DNA from 4 places in the Pseudomonas sp. SG20056 genome. Region 2 is predicted to be linked to each of the others. Evidence: riboswitches for the same ligand, from Rfam matches in the RefSeq annotation. Region 2 holds a riboswitch; each other region holds the start of a gene.

Region 1 (5,669 bases), 2.0 Mb from region 2:
TGAAGTGGATAACTGGGCCGGTTTGGTCGAAGCCCTGAAGGATTTCCGCCGTCCGCTGTTTACCCTGGGCCGCGAGCCGCTGGAACACCTGCACGAGATACCCCTGCATCAGCACTGGACCGTACGTTGTCTGACGGCCCAGCAAGGCGTGCCGCGTGCCGAGATTATCGGGGCGCGCGGGCCGTTCGCGCTGGACGAGGAACGCGCGTTATTCGCTCGCCTGGGCACCGATGTGCTGATCAGCAAGAACAGTGGCAGCCAGTCCACCGAGCCGAAATTGCAGGTGGCGCGCGAGTTGGGTTTGCCGGTATTGCTGCTGCGCCGGCCGCTCTTGCCGAGTGTGGACCGCGAGTTTGTTAGCCTCGAAGCGCTGACCGAGGCGCTGCAGTTATAGGGCAAGTTGGCCGCCGAGCGGTTGCCCCCCAAGGCAAAAAATCCCCTGTTAGACTGCCGCCCCGCTTTGGAGGCCGCCATGACCACGTCCGTTTCCCCTTACGCCCGCATTCTGTTTGTCGGCCCTGACCTGGCCGAGGGCGCGTTTGCTGAGCTGTTCCGCCGGCGCTTGGCTGAGCTGCGCGGGGAAGCGGCGTTGGCCGATATCGTCGATACCAGCGCAGGCTATGCGCCGCTCTGGCAGCGGGTTACCGAGGGCGAGCGGCCGTTGCTGGTGATTGATCTGGAGCCGCAGAGCAGCAGCCCGCACCTCGATTGGCTGCGCAGCGAGCTAGGCCAGCAGGCCAATCCCGATCAGCTGTTTGTCGCCAGTGCGATTGGCCAGGCCGAGGGCTTGCCGGTGGAGGCCGCCTGCGCGCTGATCGAGCGCCCCGAGCTGCACCTGCCTTGTGTCGGTGTGGCCGCGGTGCCGGGGCATCACGCCTGGTCGCAGATTCCGCCGCATGCGCAGCGCCTGCTGTTGTGCAACGGCCCGCGCTGCACCCGGCGCGGTGCGCTGGACCTGTGGAAAACCCTGCGTCAGCGCCTCAAGGCCGCCGGCAAACTGGAGTGCGAAGGCGGCGTGCATATCACCCGTACGCAGTGCCAGTTCCCCTGTGATCTGGGCCCGACGGCCAGCCTTTATCCGGCCGGTGAGTGGTTCCGCGTGCGCGATGAAGCCGAGCTGATCCGCCTGGTCGATGAGCGCCTGGTGGCCGGCCGCGCCGTGCCCGAGCTGCGCATTGATCAGAGCTGAGTGTGGGAGGGGCTTTAGCCGCGACTACAGCCGCTCTATCACTTATCAGAAGTCGCCGCTAAAGCGCCTCCCACAGATGTAACCCTCGTCCTTGAGCGGGCGGCCTTGTCGAGTTCACGTCTTGACTTGTGCTGGCGCGGATGGTCATATCCGCGCCGTTTCAGGTGTCTCACGCCGCCGTGCGTGAGGTTAAACGGGAAGTCGGTGCGCCCTTTGGGCTAGTCCGACGCTGCCCCCGCAACGGTAAGCGAGCGACGTCATCACGATGCCACTGTGCAGTTTCTGCATGGGAAGGCGATGGCTTCATGACCCTCGTAAGCCCGGAGACCGGCCTGATTCTTAGAACCTGTCTACCATCTGCTGCGCGTCGGCACTGCTGCGTTAAAAACAGGCTCGGAATGCTCATGTACAAAAGTACACTCCGCTTCCTTGCCTCTTTTTGCCTTGCATTGCTCTAGCTCGCGGAATCGTAAACAGGTTCTTAGGGATGTTGTGCGCTGCCAGTGATGCAGCGGCAACTCCCAACTGTTTGGCAACCCGCGGTGGGCGGGCGTTGACGCCGATCGTGGGTGCCTGTGCGCCCGTGTTTTGCTGTTGCGCGTTTCCATCGGGATTGCCGTGCCTATCCCTTTTGCGATGGAAGCATCATGGCGCGCTATCCCCTGTCTCAACTCTCTGTTTCCCTTGCCCTGTGCCTGGCCGGTACGGCTGTGGCGGGCGAGTCCCCGGTCAATTTGCCGGCCACGACCATTCAGGCCAAGGCTGCTGCGGAGGGCGAAAGCGATCTGCATACGCCCAGCAGCAGTGGTTCGCGCTTGGGCCTGACGGCCCTGCAAACCCCTGCCAGCACCAGCAGCCTGAGCGGCGCGCAGGTGCGCGGGCGCAACAACCTCAGCGTGCAGGACGCGGTCACCCGCACCCCTGGCATCAGCAGCATTGGCAGCCCCGGCAATGGCGGCACCGCACTGTCGGCGCGCGGCTTTACCGGGCACAGCGCGACCATGCAGCTGTACGACGGCACCCGTCAGTATGTCGGGGCCGGCACCGTGACCTTCCCGGTCGACACCTGGTCGGTGGAGCGCGTCGACGTGCTGCGCGGCCCGGCCTCGGTGCTGTACGGCGAAGGCGCGACCGGCGCGGTGATCAACGTGGTGCCGAAAAAGCCCTTTACCGGCGCCATCAGCAACCAGCTGCGCTTCGGTTACGGCAGCGACGATCGCCGCCAGGCCGCGCTGGACAGCGGTGGTTCGCTCAGCGATGCGTTGAGCTACCGGCTCAACCTCAATCAGCAGGCCAGCAATGGCTGGGTCGATGACGGCGAGTCGCAGAGCCAGGCGTTGAGCGCGGCCCTGCGCTGGGATGCCAGCGATGCGCTGAGTTTCACCCTGTCCCATGATCAGGGCGATCAGGACCCGCAGCGCTACCTGGGCACGCCGCTGGTCGCCGGCCAGTACCGCGAGAGCCTGCGCGAGAGCAATTACAACGTCGATAACGCCGAGATTCGCTACAACGACCAGATCACCCGACTGGTCAGCGACTGGCGGATCAACGATGCCCTGAGCGCCAGCAACCAGCTCTACTACATCAAAACCCAGCGCTACTGGCGCAATGCTGAGTCCTACCGCTGGCAGCCGGGTGATCAGGTCAAGCGCAGCGATTTCTACGAGATCAAGCACACCCAGGAGCAGGTCGGCGACCGTCAGACCTTCACCCTGGAGCACGCCCTTTTCGGTCTGGATAGCCGCAGCGTGGTGGGCGTGGACTACAACCGTATTCACTTCGCCCGTCAGCACGACTTTGCCAGCAGCTTTACTGACAGCGTGCCGCTCGCCGGCAGCGGTGGTGGCCAGTACCAGAGCACCGATCCACTGGGGTACGGCCCGCGCGAACGCAATCTGGCGCGGCAATTCTCGCTGTTCGCCGAGAACCGCACCCAGCTGACTGAGCGCCTGTCGCTGGTCAGCGGTGTGCGCCGCGATCAGGTACATATCGACCGCAGTAACCTGGTTGATGACTCGCGTAAGGACCGCAGCCTCAGCGGCGATAACTGGCGCGCCGGCTTGGTCTTCGAGGTCACGCCCGAGCTGTCGCTGTATGGTCAGTATGCCACTAGCACCGAGGGCGTGAGCAACCTGCTGACACTCAACCCGACCCAGCAGCAGTTCGACCTGAGCGAGGCCAAGCAAACCGAAATCGGCCTCAAGCAGGCGTTCTGGAATGGCCAGGGCGAATGGACGCTGGCTGCTTACCATATCGTCAAGGAGAAGCTGCTCAGCCGCGCCACCCCGACCGCGTCGACCGAGCAGATCGGCCAGCAGTCGTCCGACGGCCTGGAAGCCACCCTGGAGCTGGCGCTGGGGCAGGGCTGGCAGGTGTCGGCCAACGCCGCGTGGGTGCGCGCCGAGTACGACGACTTCACGGAAGCCGGTGGTGACCGCAGCGGCAATCGGCCGACCAACGTGCCACGGCGCACCGCCAACCTGTGGCTGAGCAAGGCGCTGAGCGAGCAGGTGCAGGCCGGTGTCGGCGCGCGTTATGTCGATGCGCGCTACGCCGACACGGCGAACAACGTGACGCTGCCGAGCTACACCGTGGTCGATGCCAACATCGGCTGGCAAGTGCTGGCGGACGTGCGTCTGGGGCTGGAGCTGAACAACCTGTTCGACCGCCAGTACGCCACCACCGGCAGCAGCGATGGCCAGCAGTGGTACCTAGGCGCGCCGCGTTCGTTGTTCGTCACTGCCGATTACCGTTTCTGATGCCGCACTTGCAGATCAGCGACCTGGCCTGGTCGCCCAACGGCGAGCAGGCCTTGCTCGACGGCATCGACCTGGCGGTGGGCGACGGCCAGCTGGTCGGTCTGCTCGGCCCCAACGGCAGCGGCAAGACCAGCCTGCTGCGCTGCGCCTACCGTTTTCAGCGGCCTGATCAGGGCTGTGTCGAGCTGGACGGCGAAGCGCTGTGGAGCCGTTCGCCGCGCTGGTGCGCGCAGCGGGTGGCGGTGGTGTTGCAGGAGTTTCCCCAGGACTTCGGCCTCACCGTGGCCGAAGTCGCCGCCATGGGCCGCACGCCGCACAAGGGCCTGTTCGATGGCGATGATCAGGCCGATCTCGCCCTGGTCGAGCAGGCATTGGCGCGGGTGGGTTTGACCGAGCACAAGCGCCAGGCTTTCGCCCACCTTTCCGGCGGCGAGAAGCAACGTGTGCTGCTGGCCCGCGCGTTGGTGCAGCAACCGACGCTGCTGATCCTCGACGAGCCGACCAATCACCTCGACCCGCGCTACCAGCTGGAGCTGTTGCGGCTGATCAAAAACCTTGGCCTGGCAACCCTGGCCAGCTTCCATGATCTCAACCTGGCAGCGGCCTTTTGCGACCGCCTGTATGTGCTCGACCATGGCCGCGTGGTGGCCAGCGGCACCCCCGCCGAAGTGCTGACGGAAGCGCTGCTGGCCGAGGTGTATGGCGTGCAGGCGCTGGTCGACCGTCATCCCCTCGCGGGGCACCCGCGTATTACCTGGATCAATCCATGAAGCGTTTTCTGCATTACGCCCTCTGCCTGCCGCTGCTGGGCGCGGCCCTGTCTGCCCAGGCGGTTACCGTCACCAGCTGCGACCGTCAGCTGACCATCGAACAACCGCCGCAGCGCGCAGTCAGTCAGGACATCAACCTGACCGGCATGCTGCTGGCCCTCGGGCTGAAATCGCGGATGGTCGGTTACAGCGGCATCAGCGCCTGGAAAACTCCCAACCCCGAGCTGATGGCGCAGCTGGCCGACTTGCCCGAGTTGGCCGCGCGGCATCCGTCGCTGGAAAACTTGCTCAACGCCGAGGCGGATTTCTTCTTCGCCGGCTGGAACTACGGCATGCGCGTCGGTGGTGAAGTCACCCCGGCCAGCCTGGCGCGGTTCGGCATTCCGGTGTATGAGCTGAGCGAGTCCTGCGCCCATGTCATGCCACGCCGGGTGGCCAGCCTGGAGGATGTCTACAACGATCTGCACAACCTTGGCCGCATCTTCGCCGTGCAGCCTCGCGCTGAGGCGCTGGTGCAGGGCATGCAGCAACGGGTGGCGGCGGTGCGTGCACGCCTGGCCGATAGCGGCCCGGCGCCACGGGTGTTTCTCTACGACAGCGGCGAGGAAAGCCCGTTTACCGCCGGCCGCCTGGCCATGCCACAGGCGCTGATCGAAGCCGCTGGCGGGCGCAATGTGATGGATGAGCTGGCCGCGAGCTGGGTGCGCGTTGGTTGGGAAGCGGTGATCAGCAGCGACCCCGAGGTGATTCTGATCGTCGATTACGGCGAGCGCAGCGCGGCGCAGAAGCGTGACTTTCTGCTGCAGCACCCGGCCTTGCAGGGGCTGACGGCGATCCGTGAACAGCGCTTTGTGGTGCTGCCGTACCTGGCCGTCACTCCGAGCCTGGACAACGCCGCCGCCATCGAAACCCTGGCCGCCGCACTGCACCCGCAGGCGTTCGGTCAATGAT
Region 2 (5,669 bases):
CTTCTGGCAGCTCAGCCTGTTGCAGGGCCATGGCGGTCATACGTGGTTGCAGGGTCGCCTCGCCGTTTAACAAACCGAGCATCTGCCCGCTGGCGCCCTGCTTGTCGGTCAGTTTGTCGAGCAGGTAAAGCATGCCACCGCACTCGGCGTGGATCGGTTTGCCTGCCTCGTGGTGAGCGCGGATTGCCTCGGCCATAGCCTGGTTGGCTTCAAGTTGCTCCAGATGCAGCTCTGGGTAACCGCCGGGCAGGTACAGGCTGTCGACATCCGGCAACTGCTCATCTGTAAGCGGCGAAAAGAACTGCAATTCGGCACCCAGTTCGCGCAGCAAATCGAGGTTGGCCTGATAGAGAAAGGCAAAAGCGCTGTCGCGTGCTACGCCAATCCGCACATCCTTGAGCAATTGCGCGGGCCTTGCCTGCTCTGGTGCGGCGAAGCTGACTGGCGGCGGCAGACTGGTATCGGCACTGGCAGCCAAAGCATCGGCGGCGGCGTCCAGACGGGCATCCAGGTCGAGCAGTTCGCCCGCCTGAACCAGGCCGAGATGGCGGCTCGGTAAACCGACCTCGGCGCTGCGTGGTAATGCGCCGTACCAGCGGATCGAGGCCGGCAGCACATCACGCAGGATCTCGCCATGCCGCACACTGCCAACCCGGTTACCGAGCACGCCAGAAAACGGCAGATCCGCCTGGAAGGTCGCCAGGCCATGCGCCATGGCGCCGAAGGTCTGCGCCATGGCCGAACCGTCGATCACCGCTAGCACCGGCACACCAAAGTGCCGGGCCAGATCGGCTGCCGAAGGCGTACCATCGAACAGGCCCATCACCCCTTCAATCAGAATCAGGTCAGCCTCACCCGCCGCCTCCCAGAGCAGACGACGGCTCTCGGCTTCACCGACCATCCACAGGTCGAGCTGATACACCGGCGCACCGCTGGCGCGAGCGAGAATCATCGGGTCAAGAAAGTCCGGGCCGCATTTGAACACCCGCACGCGCTTGCCCTGGCGTGCATGCAAGCGCGCCAAGGCCGCGGTGACCGTGGTTTTACCCTGACCGGAGGCCGGTGCCGCGATCAATAACGCGGGGCATGAGCGGGCGCTGTTCAAAACTCCACACCCTTCTGCGCCTTAACCCCGGCCTTGAACGCATGCTTGACCAGGCTCATCTCGGTCACGGTATCCGCGGCCTCGATCATGCCCGGCAACGCGCCCCGACCAGTTACTACCACATGCTGTAGCAGCGGCCGCGCCTCGATATCGGCGAGCACCGCGTCGAGTTCCAGATATCCGTATTTCAGAGCGATATTCAGCTCGTCGAGCACCACCAGACCGATGGCCGGGTCATTCAGCAGCTGCGCCGCCACCGTCCAGGCTTCGCGCGCCTTGTCGATATCACGCTGGCGATCCTGGGTCTCCCAGGTAAAGCCCTCGCCCATCACGTGGTAGCTGACTTCATCGGGAAAACGGCGAAAGAAGGCTTCTTCGCCAGTGCTGGCTGCACCCTTGATAAATTGCACCACGCCCACCTTGAGGCCGTGGCCCAGGGCGCGGGCGACCATGCCGAAGGCGCTGCTGCTCTTGCCCTTGCCATTGCCGCTGTGCACCAGCAGCAGGCCATACTCATCCTGGGCCTGGGCAATCTTTTCATCGATAAGGGCTTTCTTGCGGGCCATGCGCGCCTTGTGCCGGGCGTCACGTTCAATCGATTCAGTCATCGCACTGCTCCACCGCCACAGGGCGATCTGGCTTGAAAAAGCATGCGGGGATAGGGAAAGCGCGGGCCTGCGCACAGCGCACACCACACGCCAGCCATCGCCCTCCGCGATGCCGTGGACTGCAGCAGGCCGGTCTCCGGGCTTGTGAGCGAGCCGAATGGCTCACGACCGCACCTTCCCATGCATCACGCACAGTGGCTCTTGCGGCGTTTGACTCACTTACCGTTGCGGGGGCAGCGTCGGAATAGCGGGCGTTCACACGCACAGCGCACCGACTTCCCTGTTTCACCCCGCACACGCAATGCGTTGGGGGCACCTGCTACAAGGCGCGAAGGTTAGAGAGTTCATGATTAAGCGTCAAACGAATGCGCCATTTGGCGCAGACTGCTTAAGCCACCAGGATTACTTGGCCTGACACTTCATCTCGGGCGAGCCATAGCCCCACACCACGCTCGCCTCACCCTGGTGCTCCCAGAATGATTCGTTGCGCCCCTGATATTTGCTGCCGCTGGCTGCAGGTTGCTGGTACATCAGCGCCACGCTGTCAGCAAACTCGGCCAGCAGGGTCCCAGGCTCGGTGGGGTAGTAGGTGACGATGACTTCCTTGGCTGGCAGGTCATCGCATTGAAAATGCACCGGACCGGTCCCTTTCAGTAACGCGTAGCGCGCCTGCAATTCGGCAATCCGCAGGCGATAGCTCTCGGCTACACACTGCTCACGGTCAGCGGCCTTCCAGCAGTCATTGCGGCCTTTTATCCAACCTCTCTGCTCAGCCTTGAGTACAGGAGGATGCTGATTTTCGGCCTTGGCCGAAGCCTGCTGATAAACACTCGCCATTTTCTGATCAAGTTCGGCCAGAGCAGGCGTCTGACAAATCAGCTCCTCGATACTGCCAGCCGCTACCTTGGCACAGCTGAACGCTGGCTCAGCCGCCTGCAGGGTCGCTAACGGCAGGCCGAGCAGAGCCAAAATGGCAAAACGCTTAGGGGTGAACATGCTGATTCCTCATTCGCTATCCGTTGGTTTTTACTAGCCATATCCAGACTTACATCCTGCTGGCACCAAGCTGCATGTTTCGTCACTTAAGGCCAGACCAGAACACCTACCACTGCCCCTTGAGTACCCGCCGGGTTGCTTCACGTACCGTCAGCGGGTAGTCAGTATTCATGTACCAGACTGCCGGGTGCTCGGTGACAGAGAGCGCCCGCTGATCCGGCGGCAGGTTGGTACGCAGCAGCAAGATCACATCACTGCTGACCCAGGGGTGACGGTACCAGTAGTGATGCCCGACGATATCAAAGCCGCGCTCGCTGCTATTACCGGACACATCCAGCAGAGTGACATTGTTCAAGTGCCGCCTGCGGGTGAACTGGTGCAGGCTCTGCTCGGCCCGACTGCTGCCAATCCGTGCGCCACCAGGCATCAGGCGCTGCGCGTAATCCAGTGCCTCGTCCTGATCGGACACAGTGATCATCACCTGCTCAGCGACGCGACTGATTGCCGGCAGACGCCCCTCAAATACTTCCTCGGGGACATCCGCAGCGGCAAACACCACTGCGCCAATCCGATAACGCGCCTGCAACTGCGCGGTATTCAAATCCGGATGACGATTCTGGAACGTCTGCAACGCCAGAGATGCCACGCGCCCACCGGCGCTATAGGCGATCAGGTTGATCCGCTCGGCAGCGGTATGCCGCGCCAGCAGTTCGATCAACTGCGCCAACGCCTGGCTAGAATCACGAGCGCGATTCACATCAATGCCGAGCAGATAGCTGGCAATGTTCTGGTGTGACGGCCAGTCGAACGCCAGACCGACAAAGTCGCGCCCGGCAAAATGTACCAGCTCGCCCGTCAGTTCACAGGCATTGGCGAAATCCACCTTGGCACCATGCACATAGATGATGATTTCCTTGTCGCGGGCGTTGTCCAGCGCCAGGTTGATCGCATCGACATAGCTCTGCACCGGCGGCGCCAAAGGCACATCAATCGGCCGCAGCACCGGCAGTACCGCTGTTTGCTGAGCCGCAATCAGACTCAGTGGCAGCTCACGCGCGCGCAGCTCGCTAACCGAAGCCGAATGCAATTGCGACCAATCACTCTGCTGGTCGCCCAAACGCACCTGGGCACGCCCCAGTTGCAAGGTTGGACTGACGCGATTGCCATAGCCCACGCCCTCTGGCGCCCGGGTAGTGGCGTAGAACAGTGCCACATCGGGCACCCGTTCTGCCGGTGACAAATGGGCGAAAGGATCGATAGCAGCCTGGTGATAAATCACCGGCGTGCTCATCAGCATCAGCGGCGTTGGCCCAGCACAGGCGCCCAACAGCAGAGCAAGGCATACACATGACAGCGCGCGTAAACAGGTCATCGGCAGTCGCCACTACTAAGGGGTCAGAAGGTCATCACAAACAAGCAGCAAGCCTAGCCGCGATTCAATGTCTGGGCATAAAGCCCGCCGGCTTGCTGGCCAGCCACTCAACAAACGTACGTAGGCGTTCGTCGCTGAGCAGGCTGTCGCGATTGTTATAGGTCAGCGCCAGCTCCTTTTCGCTGAACAGCCGGTGGATCTGATTGTGGCAGGCACGGCAGACCCAGAGCGTGGCGCTGATGCGCTCGCTTTTGCCGAAGCGCTTCTGCACATAAACCTTGTTGTGCAGCGCCTTGGGGATCAAATGGTGACGCGTCAAAGCGGCCGCACGGGCGCAGAGCTCGCAGGCATCAGGTTGTTCGGGCAGACGAATCGGTTCAGGCATACGGGTTCAGCGTTTACGGCACAGGCTCAAACCGTCGCCCAACGGCAACAAGGACAGGTCGAGGCGTGGATCATCCCGCAGCGCCAGGTTAAGCGCCTGAATGGCTCGGGTGTCGTCGCTTTCGGGGTTCTGCTCAAGCACACGTCCGCTCCACAGGGTATTATCGAACAGGATCAGTCCACCCTGGCGCACCAGGCGCAGGGCATGTTCCAAATAGGCTGGGTAATTGGCCTTGTCGGCGTCGATAAACAGCAGGTCGATACTGCCAGCCAAACCTTCAGCTTCTAGCTCCGCCAGGGTCTGTAGCGCCGGCGCCAAACGCTGTTCGATACACCCACTCAATCCCGCTTCGCGCCAATAACGCTCGGCAGTGGCGTTGTACTCAGCGGGGATGTCGCAGCAGATCAGTCGACCACCTTCGGGCATGGCCTGGGCCATGCAAATGGCGCTGTAGCCGGTAAAGGTGCCCACTTCGACAATCCGCCGCGCGCCGGTCAACTGCACCAGCAAGGCCATAAACTGCCCCTGCTCAGGGGCAATCTGCCAACGCGCCGTACTCAGCTGTGCGGTTTCCTCGCGCAGACGTTTGAGCAGCGGTGTTTCACGTAGGGAAACATCCAGCAGATATTGATACAGGGCGGAATCGAGATTGAGCGTTCGGTTGGTCATGCCTACTCCCTCTGCAAACCAAAGCTGTCAGGGGTTGCGCGCCAGTTCCGGGGTGAACACGCGCTTGGCATTCAGGTAGGTGCGCTGCCAATACGTATTGCTCAGGCTGTCCAGGCGTACGGTGCCGCCGCTTGAAGGTGCATGAACAAAACGGCCATCGCCGACATAGATGCCAGCATGGCTAACCTGACTGCCGCCATTGGTGGCGAAGAACACCAGATCACCACTTTGCAGGCGGTCGCGGCCGACGGTTGGGGCGCGCATGCTGATCAGCTCGCGGGTCGAACGTGGCAGTTTAATGCCCGCCGCATCGCGGTAGACATAGCCAATCAGACCGCTGCAATCAAAGCCGCCATCCGGGGTATTGCCGCCGTAGCGATAGGGTGTGCCGACCAGGCCGAGGGCGCGAAACAGCACATCTTCAGCATTGCCGTTAAAGCTGCTGTGGGGCGCTTGCACGACGGGTTGCGGGATTGGTGCAGGAGCACGACTGGAGCAGGCGCTGAGCAGCGCGACAACAACCAGCAGACTGAA
Region 3 (5,669 bases), 1.9 Mb from region 2:
ACGCACCCTGGAAGGCCGTCTGGGTTCCGACCACGTACTGGTTCAGGCTTTCGGTCCGCAAGCCGCTGAGCTGTTTGCCAAGGTGCGCAACGTGCAGATCGTTGCCTGCGGCACCAGTTATCACGCCGGTATGGTCGCCCGTTACTGGCTGGAAGGCCTGGCTGGGATTCCTTGCCAGATCGAAGTGGCGAGCGAATTTCGCTACCGCAAGGTAGTGGTGCAGCCGGACACCCTGTTTGTCAGCATCTCCCAGTCCGGCGAAACCGCCGACACCCTGGCCGCGCTGCGTAACGGTAAGGAGTTGGGCTACCTGGCCAGCCTGGCGATCTGCAACGTTGGCATCAGCTCGCTGGTGCGCGAATCCGACCTGACCCTGCTGACCCAGGCCGGCCCGGAAATCGGTGTGGCCTCAACTAAAGCCTTCACCACCCAGCTGGTCGCGCTGATGCTGCTGACGCTGTCCCTCGGCCAGGTGCGTGGCACCCTGGATAAAGCCCTGCAAGCCGAGCTGGTGGAAGAGCTGCGCCGCCTGCCGACCCGCCTGGGCGAAGCCCTGGCCATGGACAGCGTGGTGGAGAAAGTCTCCGAGCTGTTCGCCGAGAAGCACCACAGCCTGTTCCTCGGCCGCGGCGCGCAGTACCCGGTGGCGATGGAAGGCGCGCTCAAGCTCAAGGAAATCTCCTATATCCACGCCGAAGCCTACCCGGCTGGCGAGCTCAAGCACGGCCCATTGGCGCTGGTGGACAGCGATATGCCGGTGGTCACCGTGGCGCCGAACAACGAGCTGCTGGAAAAGCTCAAATCCAACCTGCAGGAAGTGCGCGCCCGTGGCGGCGAGCTGGTGGTGTTTGCCGATCAGCAGGCCGGCATGAGCAATGGCGAGGGCACCCATGTGGTGAACATGCCGCACATCCACGACGCCCTCGCGCCGATCCTCTACACCATTCCGCTGCAGCTGCTGTCCTACTACGTCGCCGTGCTCAAGGGCACCGACGTCGACCAGCCGCGCAATCTGGCCAAGAGCGTAACGGTTGAGTAAGCAGGGGCTGGCCGATGCGGCGTGAAGATATAAAGAGCAAGCAGGCTCAGGGCGTGCTCTTTGATACCCATATCATCGCCAACCCGGCCAATACGCGGGAGTGGATCGTGCTGTTGAAGAAAGGTGCAGGCACCAGCTTCTTTCTGGTCGATGACCAGGAGCAGGTGGAGTCCTTCGCCGATCTCAATGGCCTGATCGAAGAGCTGCGCTTACTGGGGATCAAGGCTGCGGAGATTCATCTCTAGCCGGCTTTAATCGTCCGCTGATCTGAACAGGTGTCGATGCTCGGCGTTGTACAACGCCGAGTCGGCGAACTGTTCGGCGTGCAGCACGCGGCCGACGAGGATCAGCGCGGTGCGGCGAAAGCCCTTGGCGCGCACCTGTTCCTCGATGGTGGCGAGGGTGCCGCTGACCCAATCCTGATCCGGCCAGCTGGCGCGATGGACCACGGCAATCGGGCAATCCGCGCCGTAATGCGGCAGCAACTCAGTAACGATCTTGCTCAGGTGCACCACGCCCAGGTGGATGGCCATGGTCGCACCGTGGCGCGCCAAGTCGCCCAGTGCCTCGCCCTCGGGCATGTTCGACTTGCTCGCATAGCGCGTGAGAATCAGCGTCTGCGACACCTCAGGCAGGGTCAGTTCGCTTTCCAGCAAGGCAGCGCAGGCCGCAGTGGCCGTGACTCCAGGGATGATCTCGAAGGCGATGCCCAGCCGACGCAGGTGGCGGATCTGCTCGCCAATCGCGCCATACAGCGACGGGTCGCCAGAGTGTACGCGGGCCACATCCTGGCCTTTGTCATCGGCCTGGCGGATCAGCTCGATGATTTCATCCAGATGCAGCTCGGCGGTGTTGATCACCAGTTCGGCGCTATGTCCTTCGAGCACTGCTGCCGGCACCAGCGAACCGGCATAGAGAATCACCGGGCAGCTGCGCAGCAGGCGCTGGCCTTTGACGGTGATCAGCTCGGGGTCGCCGGGGCCGGCGCCGATAAAGTAGACGGTCATGACAGATCCTTGGGTGCAATCGACGCCAGCGCGCAGGTGGCGCTGGCGTTGCGGTTTTTTTCGCCGAGCAGGCGGGCAGCATTGCCGCTCATAAGCGTGGCCAGGGCCATGGCGCAGGGTTCGGCGACAGCCGGGCTGCCGGTTGCGGCCAGGGTGAGCGGCGAGCTTTGCACGAGGTGCTGATAGGGCTGCAATTCTTCCGCACTAAAGCAGTTCAGCTGCAGACCAAGGCGTTCGGCCAATACCAGCAGGCCCGGCTCGTCGCGTTTATGCGCGATGCTGGCCAGCCCCGCCAAGTTATCCACAGTCAGGCCATGCGTCTGCAAGCTATGCAGCAGCAGGCTGAGTAAGTCCTCCACATTGCAGCCACTACGGCAGCCCAACCCGGCGACCACCTGAACGGCGGCAGCGGGGCGGCGAGGGGTGTGGCTGGGGATCATCTGTGGCGCTCGGTGTGTGCGGCGGCGTAGCTCAACATGGTGGCCGGCAGTGGTCAACCGCGATTGACCGGCCGCCATGGCCTGCGTAGCCTTGTCGCGTTCGAGGTTCTTCGTGGGCATGTCCACGAAGCTAAGAGGGAACAAGGTTGATGCCTTGGCTGCCCCCGCAACTGTGAACGGTCCAAAGCCCTTCGATACACCACTGCCAGCGGCGGGAAGGTGAAGGGTCGCGCAAGGCGCAGACCGTGAGCCAGGAGACCTGCCTCGTCACGTTTTCGACAACCGGGCGGGGTGATCCGGTGGTGTTGGCTGACGCCCCGTGGCTGTCATGTCTGTGCCGCCTCCTGCTCGTCTTTCTTTCGACGTCACGCAGGACTCGCCATGCAAACCCTCGCCAAACTTCCCGTCACCATCGTTACCGGCTTTCTCGGCGCCGGCAAAACCACCCTGCTGCGGCACATGCTCGGCCATGCCGACGGGCGGCGCATCGCGGTGATCGTCAACGAGTTCGGCGAGCTGGGCATCGACGGCGAAATCCTCAAGCAGTGCTCCATCGGTTGCAGCGAAGAAGAAGCCAGCGGCCGCATCTTCGAGCTGGCCAACGGCTGTCTGTGCTGCACCGTGCAGGAAGAGTTCTTCCCGGTGATGCGCGAGCTGGTGGCACGGCGCGGCGAGCTCGACCATATCCTGATTGAAACCTCCGGCCTGGCGTTACCCAAGCCGCTGGTACAGGCCTTTAACTGGCCGGAAATTCGTAACGCCTGCACCGTGGATGCAGTGATCACCGTGGTCGACAGCCCGGCTGTGGCGGCCGGCACTTTTGCCGCCTTCCCTGATCAGGTCGATGCGCAGCGCAAGCTTGACCCGAATCTGGACCATGAATCGCCGCTGCACGAGCTGTTTGCCGATCAGCTGGCCAGCGCCGACCTGGTGATCCTCAACAAGGCCGACCTGCTCGACGCCGCCGCTTTGGCTGCCGTGCGTGCAGAAGTAGCCGAGGAGCTGCCGCCCGCAGTGAAAATCATCGAAGCCCACGGCGGCGAGTTGCCGCTGGACGTGCTGCTGGGCCTGAACTGCGAGACCGAACTGCATATCGAGGGCCGTAAGACCCACCATGACCTGGAAGGCCATGAAGACCACGATCACGACGAGTTCGCCTCGTTCCACGTGGAACTGCCTGAAGCCGAGGAAGCGTGTCTGCTGCAAGCGCTGAAGGAGGCGGTCAGCAAACACGGCATTCTGCGCATCAAGGGTTTCGCCGCGATTCCCGGCAAGCCGATGCGCCTGCTGCTGCAAGGCGTTGGCCAACGTTTCGATAAACACTTCGACCGCGCCTGGCAGGCCGATGAGCCGCGCATCACCCGCCTGGTGGTGATTGGCCAGACGCTGGATCAAGCCGCTATCGAAGCCGAGCTGCAGACGGCATTGGCCTGATGGAAATGTGGGAGGGGCTTTAGCCGCGAGCCTTATAGGGCCTGTCGCGGCTAAAGCCCCTCCCACAGGTGAATTCCCCATGCATCTATTGCGCACCCAGCCCGGCAGCCAGCTGCCGGTCGACAGCATTGCCGACCTCGGCCAGACCCCGGCCGAGCTGGTGATTCTGTGCACCGGCGATTCGCACCTGTCGTTGCTGGCCGAAGTGGCGCGGCAGCTGCCGGCGGATTACCCCAGTTTGCGTCTGGCCAGCCCGGCGCAGCTGAGCAATCACGCCTCGGTGGATCTCTACGTTGAGCAGGTGCTGCAGCACGCCAAGGTCATCCTGATTTCCGTGCACGGCGGCGTCAGCTATTGGCGCTACGGCATCGAGCGCCTGGTCGAACTGGCCGAGCGCGGCGCGCGGGTGATTATGGTGCCGGGGTGCGACAACCCCGATCCGGAGCTGATGGCCCTGAGCAACGTGCCAGTGGCCGAGGCCGAACGGCTTTGGCAGTTTCTCCGCCAGGGCGGTGCAGGCAATGCGCTGCAGCTGTTTAACTGCATCGCCAGCCAGTGGCTACAGCGCGATTATTCCTGGGTAGAACCCCAGGCCTTGCCGCGCGTGGGCCTCTATCACCCGCATTTGGCCAATCCGAGCCTGGCCGATTGGCAAGCCAACTGGCAGGTTGATGCGCCGGTGGCGGCGCTGCTGTTCTACCGCACCCAGGTGCAGGCGGCGAATACCGGGTTTATCGATGTGTTCTGCCAGCGCTTGCAGGCCCAAGGCCTTAATCCGCTGCCGATTGCCGTGGCCAGCCTTAAGGAGGCCGCCTGCCTGGCCCAGGTCGAGGGCTGGCTGGACGAAGCCGATGCCCGCCTGATTATCAACACCACGGCATTCGCCCTGTCTAACCCGGAAGCGCCGAGCGCACGGCCTTTCCGCCGCGATATTCCGGTGCTGCAAGCCATTTGTTCGTTGGATAACCATGCACAGTGGCAGGCCAATGCCCAGGGCCTGGGTTCGCGTGACCTGGCCATGCATATCGTGCTGCCCGAGCTGGACGGCCGCCTGATCACCCAGCCGATCAGCTTCAAGGGCCTGGCCTGGCGCAGCGAGCGCAGCCAGAGCGATGTGGTTTGTTACCAGCCGCATCTGCCGGGGATGGATTTCGTCGCCGAGCTGGCGCGCAACTGGATGGCGCTGGCGCACAAAGGCAACGCCGACAAGCGCATCGCCCTGATCCTCGCCAACTACCCGACCCGCGACGGCCGTATCGGCAATGGCGTCGGCCTGGACACCCCGGCGGCGGCGCTAAATATCCTCAAGGCGCTGCAACAGCAGGGTTATCCGGTGGAAGGCTTGCCCGACAGCGGCACCGCGCTGATTCATCAGCTGCTTGGCGGCGTGACCAATGATCTGGACATGCTCGACGCGCGGCCTTGCGCCCAGAGCCTGGCATTGGATGACTATCTGGCGTTTTTCCACAGCTTGCCCGCAGCCAACCAGCAGGCGGTGCGCGAACGTTGGGGCGAGCCGCAGCAGGACCCGATGTTCCGCAGCGGTCGGCTGATGATCGCCGGCCTGCGCTTCGGCCTGACCTTTGTCGGCATCCAGCCGGCGCGCGGTTATCAGCTGGACGCGGCAGCGGTGTATCACGACCCCGATCTGGTTCCGCCGCACGGCTACCTGGCGTTTTATTGCTGGATTCGTACGGCATTTGCGGCGAACGCCGTCATACACGTAGGCAAACACGGCAATCTGGAATG
Region 4 (5,669 bases), 1.7 Mb from region 2:
TAGCGATGGTAGTTGGTCAGCAGAATCCACGGCTGTACATGCCGCCAGTCGCTGCCGGTGTAATGCACCAAACGGCGCAGGGAGAAATCCACCCTTGCCGCGTCGAACAGCGCCAGCGGCAGCGGATCGGTGTTTTCCCAGTCGTACAGGCCATCGGCTGTACCGTCGGTGGCGGCGGACAGATCAGTGCTGGGGAATACCCGCGCCAACTCAGCGGCGGTTACCCCGGAGCCGGCCAGCTCATCGCCCTGCTCGACCACGTACGGATAAGGAATGTTCTGCTGGCTGATGCCCACTTCCACGCGCACGGTGAAGTCGTTCATCAGTGGCCGTAACTGCTCCAGCAGGTATTTGCGGAACGCCGCCGGGTGCGTGACGGTGACGCTGTAAGTGCCGGGCACCTGCACCTTGGCGTAGGCACGCACGGTGGTCGGCACTTCGCCCTGACACAGGTAAACCAGACGCAACTCGGGGTAGCGGAACTGGCACTGCTGAGCGGCATCTGGTTTGACGCGCTCTTTCAGGTAGCGCTTAAGCGCCTGACTCAAGCCCGTGGTCGCCTGCAGGTGCAAGGCGGCCAGACGATCCACTGCTTCTTCAGCGGTGTTGGCGACAATAAAGTCATCGGAACAAGGGTTCACAAGGCACCTTCCTGGCTGATCGGAATGGCTCTATCTTGCCCTGATCCGCCGCGTTTGCGATAGCGCGACGTTGCCCGCGCAGGCTACTTGAGCAGCGCTTGCAGATCCTCGGGCACAGCCTGCGGGGTCAGCGGGCCGACGCGCCGTGTGCCCGGATTTCCCAAGGGAAACAGCCCCAGCAACGACCCCAGGCTACCGGGAATGCGCAGCAGTTGTGCCAGGCCCTCGGCCCAATCACGCTGGCGCCAAGCCCAGGCAAGCATCCACAGGTGGCTGCGCAGGTGTTCGCTGAAATAACGCTGACCGAGAATATGCGCCCGCTCCAGATGGCGCAGCTCGGCTGCCGGATCAATACCGCGCTGGGCGCGGGACAGTTGGTATTCCTGCCAGAAGGCTTGTTCACGGGTCATGGCAACGCTCCTCTATTAAGCTGCGTCACCAGTCTGCAAGTGCGGGGCGGCCCCCAGGTCAAGCATCCGTTGCTAATCTTCTGTCAGCCAATTGCCTAAGGAACACTCATGCCGCGCGCGCTGCTCACCCTTGTGCTCTGTTTATTACCCAGTTTTCTGCTAGCCGATAGCCTGGATGGCCATTACCTGACCACGCTGGATGGCCAGCCAGCCGAAATGCACCTGCGCAGCCAGGGCCAGCAGGTCACGGGAGAATATGTGGAGGGTGGCAGGTTACGCCTGCAAATCAGCGGCAACTTTGACGGCCAGTTGCTCCGCGCGCAGATCAGCGAAGCGCAATCTGGGCAGCTGATTGCCAATATGAATGCCACCTACGCCAATGGCATGCTCAACGCTCATATTGCCGCACGTAACCCGACTACCGGGGCCACCCTGGAACGCAAGGCGCTGTTTCACCGGCAGAACCTCAGTGCAGCCGCAACCGCTCAAGCTAACAGCCCAAGCAACAACGCCACACGCGACCCGGCGCTGATCGGCACCTGGGTGCACGAAAAGATCATCAACAGCGGCGGCGCCAATTTCGCCTCCATGACCACCCAGATGATCCTGCAACTGCAGGGCGACGGCAGCGTTTCACAATGGACACGTAGCGTGGCAGGTGGCGCCGACTGGAACTACGACAGCCCTGGCGAGCTGCAATACAGCGGCCGCTGGCAGAGTAACAACGGCCTGTTGGAAGTGCAGATGCAGGGCCGCAGTGACTATCAGCCTGCCGCCTACTATCGCTTTAGTGACCAGTACCTGGTCACTGAGAGCAATACCGGCAAGCTGATCTGGCAGCGTCGCCAGTAATCAATCAGGCCGGCTGATGCAGACGCGTGTTGAACAGCGGCCCACGGCTATACGCGGACAGCGCCTTGGCAGCGGCCAGCACACCGAGATCAACCAGCGGTTCGATGAGGATCACGCTCATATAGGCCAGGCCGAAACTGCCCACGGCCATCAGGTTCTCAGCGGAGAAACCGTTGCCGTAGAACGCCCAGAAACCGACCCAAGCGACAATGCCGCCCTGATAGGCCGTCGACAGCGCCAGCGCCTGCTTGTAGGAGAGATCAACATAAGCAGTACCCGGTGCAATGATGCGCTTGGCCAGCACACTGATCGCCCACAGCGGCACCAGCAGCGTGGTGACGTTCATGCCGTACTGCGGCAGGTCAAACTGGGCAAACAGCAGCCCCTGCAACAGCAGGCCTGCGGCCAAACCAATCGCCGTTGCGCCAGCGCCAAACAGCAGCAACAGGGTCGAGCCGAGGATCAGGTGTACCTCGGAAACCCCGACCGCATGATGCGGAAAGACCTCGAAGAAGCAGAACACCAAGGCAGTGGTCAGCAAGCTACGCAAAGCCAGGGCGGCAGCGCCACCGTTGCTGCGTACGTTATCGAGGGCAAGTTTGGCGCAGAGGCCAAAGGCACCTGCGGCTGTTGCATAACTGAGGAAAATTTTGGCGCCAGTAACGACTTCTGGTTCGATGTGCATAGCGATTCCTGTACCGCGCCCACCGCGCGATGATCCGGATTGAGGGGATGGGCATAAGCGCCCGGCTTCGATGGCAGGTCTCCTGGCTCACGGCTTGATGCGCCACCCGCCTTCCCAACCTTACGGTCAGTGGCATCTGGGCGTCGCTCGCCGTTTACAGTTGCGGGGGCAGCCAGGGCATTGGCGACGAGCGCTTCACCCTGTTCCCTTTTCATCCAGTCGCACCACACGAGCTGGAACCATCGGCGGCCACCTTACCCGGCGGCCACGAGAAATGACAGAGGCCCGGCGTTTACCGCGCAGCTAGCCCAACGGACTCAGTAGCGCCTGACGCCGTATGACGCAAGCAAGTGAATACCGCACTGGCATTGGCGCACAGTTGCCCCTGGGCATCATGCAGCGTGGCCTGCACCGCGACCTGTCGCCCTTCGCGCTGCTGCACGCAGGCCTCGGTATGCAGCGGCAAGGCGGCAAGACCAATCGGGCGCAGGTAATTCACCTGCAGGCTGGCGGTCACGTAGACCTCCTCAGCACTAGCCTGCGAATACACCGCCAACCCCAACGCCGCATCGAACAGCGTGGCGGTGTAGCCGCCATGCACACCGCCGAGTGGATTGAAGTGCACGGCCGGCGGCTGACTGCTGAAGCTCGCCACCCCGGCGACGGCCTGCAGCAGGGAGATACCGTAATCCGCTGCAATATCGCCGGTCAGCCAGACCTTTAAGCGCTCAAACAGACTGCTGTGCATGTTCAGGCCTCAGATCAGGTGCGGCGTACTGCGCGCAACCAGCGCCTCGACATTCACCCCACGCGGCAAGGTGCCGTAGACCCGCCCGCCCTGCCCGCCCAGACGGCTGGCGATAAAGGCGTCCGACACGGCCGCATTACCGGCTTCCAGCAACAGCTTGGCCTGCAGCGCCAGGGCCACGTCTTCGGTGAGCTGACGGGCGCGATACTGAATATCGGCGGTGTCACGGAAATCCGCCTGCAATTGCGTGATATGGGCTTTCAACCGCGCTTCACCATGACCGTCGCCCAGCTCGGCAAACAGCGCATCAAGCACGCCCGGCTCCTTGGACAGTGCGCGCAACACGTCCAGGCACTGCACGTTACCCGAACCTTCCCAGGTCGAGTTGACCGGTGCTTCGCGGTACAGCCTTGGCAGGATGGTGTCCTCGACATACCCCGCGCCACCCATGCACTCGGCGGCCTCGTTGATCATGGCCGGCGCGCGTTTGCAGATCCAATACTTGCCCACGGCGGTGACCAGGCGGGCGAACTTGTCTTCCTGCTCATCGTGCGGGTTATCCAGCGCCTTGCCCATGCGCATGGTCAGCGCCAGGGCCGCTTCGCTTTCCAGGGCCAGATCAGCCAGTACGTTCTGCATCAGCGGCTGCTCGCTGAGTACACGACCGCCCACCTGGCGATGAGCGCAGTGGTGTGAGGCCTGGGTCAGGGCCTGACGCATCAGCGCGCTGGAGCCAATCATGCAGTCGAAACGGGTCAGCGCGACCATCTCGATAATGGTCGGCACGCCACGGCCTTCTTCACCAACCATCCAGGCCAGCGCACCGCGAAACTCCACTTCACTGGAGGCGTTCGACCAGTTACCCAGCTTGTTTTTCAGGCGCTGGATATAGAACTCGTTGCGCGTGCCGTCCGGCCGGTGGCGCGGTAGCAGAAAGCAGGTCAGGCCCTTGGCGGTATACGCCAGGGTCAGAAAGGCATCACACATCGGCGCCGAGCAGAACCACTTGTGCCCCACCAGCTCATAAGCCTGACCGGGACCACCGAGGCCCACCGGGTAGGCGCGCGTGGTGTTGGCGCGCACATCGGTGCCGCCCTGCTTTTCGGTCATGGCCATGCCGATGGTCGCGCCGCTTTTCTGCTCGATTGGCAGGTTGCGCGGGTCGTACTGGGTAGACAGAATTTTCGGCAACCACTTCTCGGCCACATCGGCCTGTAGCTTGAGTGCGGGCACGCTGGCAAAGGTCATGGTCAGCGGGCAACCGCTGCCCGCTTCGGCCTGACTGTGCAGGTAACTCATGGCGGCGCGTGCCACCTGGGCGCCGGCGCGCGGGTCGGTCCAGGGCATGGACGGCAAGCCATGCTCGATGGCTGCACTCATCAACTGGTGATAGGCCGGGTGAAACTCCACTAGATCGGCGCGATGACCGTAGCGGTCGTGGCTCTTGAACACCGGCTTGTTCTCGTTAGCGAGAAAGCCTGCGGCCATCAGCTCGCCGCCCGCCAGGCTGCCATACACATCCAGGCGCTGCGCAGCCCAGCCACCGCCAAAGCGCTTGGTCCACTCCTGCAGCGGCAGGTCAACGCGGTACAGGTTGGCACCGTCCAGCGGCGGCACCTGATTGAACACTTCATGGGTTTCGGCGTGTTGGCTGGCATTCATGGCTGAGGCTCCTCTACGGGCAATTGGGCGCCCACGGCGCGTAGACAAAAGGTGACCAGGGCCTGGCTGACTTCAGCCAGGCTGGGGGCGGGGTATCCGGCTTCACGGGCGGCACGCGCAGGCGGCGATAACGGGCCGACCAGGGCTTCGGCAATGGCGCCGACAAGGCAGGCTGCAACCAGGTTGATCTGCTGCACATGGAACACACCTTGGGCGACGCCCTCCTGCAGCAATTCGACGAACAGATCGGCATAGGCTTCGCGGTAGAGCAGGCGCTGCTCGTCGACTTCAGGATCAACCGGCTCGGCGATCAGGGCGAAGGCCAAGCGGCGACTGTCCCAGGCCCGCGCGGCAAAGCGCTGCAATCCCTCGGACAGACGCAGCACCGGGCTACCCGGCCCGCGTACGGTGGCGGCCAGGGCATCCACCTCACGCTGGCTGGCCACAGCAAACACTTCCGCCGCCAGCTCACCCTTGCTGCGCACATGGCGGTACAGGCTGCCGGTGGCAATGCCGACATCCTCAGCCAACGCCTGCATGGTCAGCGCAGCAAAGCCGCCCTCAGCTACGCGTGCCAGGGCGGCGCTGATAATGCGCTCCCGCAATGCTTGATCGCGGTCGATACGCAGGGCAGTGGTGCGATAGGCCATGGTCTGAATCCTGATTCACTA

What was found. A riboswitch is a leader RNA that binds a small molecule or an ion and turns the genes downstream of it on or off. The one in region 2 is predicted to bind cobalamin.
Region 1: linked by a shared signal. The riboswitch ahead of RHP75_RS20935 (TonB-dependent receptor) and the one ahead of cobO (cob(I)yrinic acid a,c-diamide adenosyltransferase) in region 2 are both predicted to bind cobalamin.
Region 3: linked by a shared signal. The riboswitch ahead of cobW (cobalamin biosynthesis protein CobW) and the one ahead of cobO (cob(I)yrinic acid a,c-diamide adenosyltransferase) in region 2 are both predicted to bind cobalamin.
Region 4: linked by a shared signal. The riboswitch ahead of RHP75_RS17250 (energy-coupling factor ABC transporter permease) and the one ahead of cobO (cob(I)yrinic acid a,c-diamide adenosyltransferase) in region 2 are both predicted to bind cobalamin.

What each region holds. Positions count from the first base shown of each region.
Region 1 is NZ_CP134499.1:4,439,080-4,444,748, reverse strand. It holds gene RHP75_RS20945 (cobalt-precorrin-6A reductase) at 1-394, shown strand, start outside; gene RHP75_RS20940 ((2Fe-2S) ferredoxin domain-containing protein) at 473-1,189, shown strand; cobalamin riboswitch at 1,335-1,540, shown strand; gene RHP75_RS20935 (TonB-dependent receptor) at 1,837-3,948, shown strand; gene RHP75_RS20930 (ABC transporter ATP-binding protein) at 3,948-4,718, shown strand; gene RHP75_RS20925 (ABC transporter substrate-binding protein) at 4,715-5,668, shown strand; gene RHP75_RS20920 (iron ABC transporter permease) at 5,665-5,669, shown strand, end outside.
Region 2 is NZ_CP134499.1:1,905,884-1,911,552, reverse strand. It holds gene RHP75_RS09270 (cobyrinate a,c-diamide synthase) at 1-1,105, opposite strand, end outside; gene cobO (cob(I)yrinic acid a,c-diamide adenosyltransferase) at 1,102-1,713, opposite strand; cobalamin riboswitch at 1,823-2,048, opposite strand; gene RHP75_RS09260 (MliC family protein) at 2,116-2,709, opposite strand; gene RHP75_RS09255 (alpha/beta hydrolase) at 2,816-4,081, opposite strand; gene RHP75_RS09250 (hypothetical protein) at 4,146-4,466, opposite strand; gene RHP75_RS09245 (class I SAM-dependent methyltransferase) at 4,473-5,135, opposite strand; gene RHP75_RS09240 (C40 family peptidase) at 5,163-5,669, opposite strand, start outside.
Region 3 is NZ_CP134499.1:4,457,298-4,462,966, reverse strand. It holds gene glmS (glutamine--fructose-6-phosphate transaminase (isomerizing)) at 1-1,039, shown strand, start outside; gene RHP75_RS21020 (hypothetical protein) at 1,054-1,284, shown strand; gene cobM (precorrin-4 C(11)-methyltransferase) at 1,291-2,046, opposite strand; gene RHP75_RS21010 (cobalamin biosynthesis protein) at 2,043-2,606, opposite strand; cobalamin riboswitch at 2,573-2,768, shown strand; gene cobW (cobalamin biosynthesis protein CobW) at 2,868-3,920, shown strand; gene cobN (cobaltochelatase subunit CobN) at 4,000-5,669, shown strand, end outside.
Region 4 is NZ_CP134499.1:3,617,954-3,623,622, forward strand. It holds gene amn (AMP nucleosidase) at 1-641, opposite strand, end outside; gene RHP75_RS17240 (DUF3703 domain-containing protein) at 725-1,051, opposite strand; gene RHP75_RS17245 (hypothetical protein) at 1,160-1,903, shown strand; gene RHP75_RS17250 (energy-coupling factor ABC transporter permease) at 1,908-2,588, opposite strand; cobalamin riboswitch at 2,643-2,847, opposite strand; gene RHP75_RS17255 (PaaI family thioesterase) at 2,881-3,336, opposite strand; gene RHP75_RS17260 (acyl-CoA dehydrogenase family protein) at 3,346-4,998, opposite strand; gene RHP75_RS17265 (TetR/AcrR family transcriptional regulator) at 4,995-5,648, opposite strand.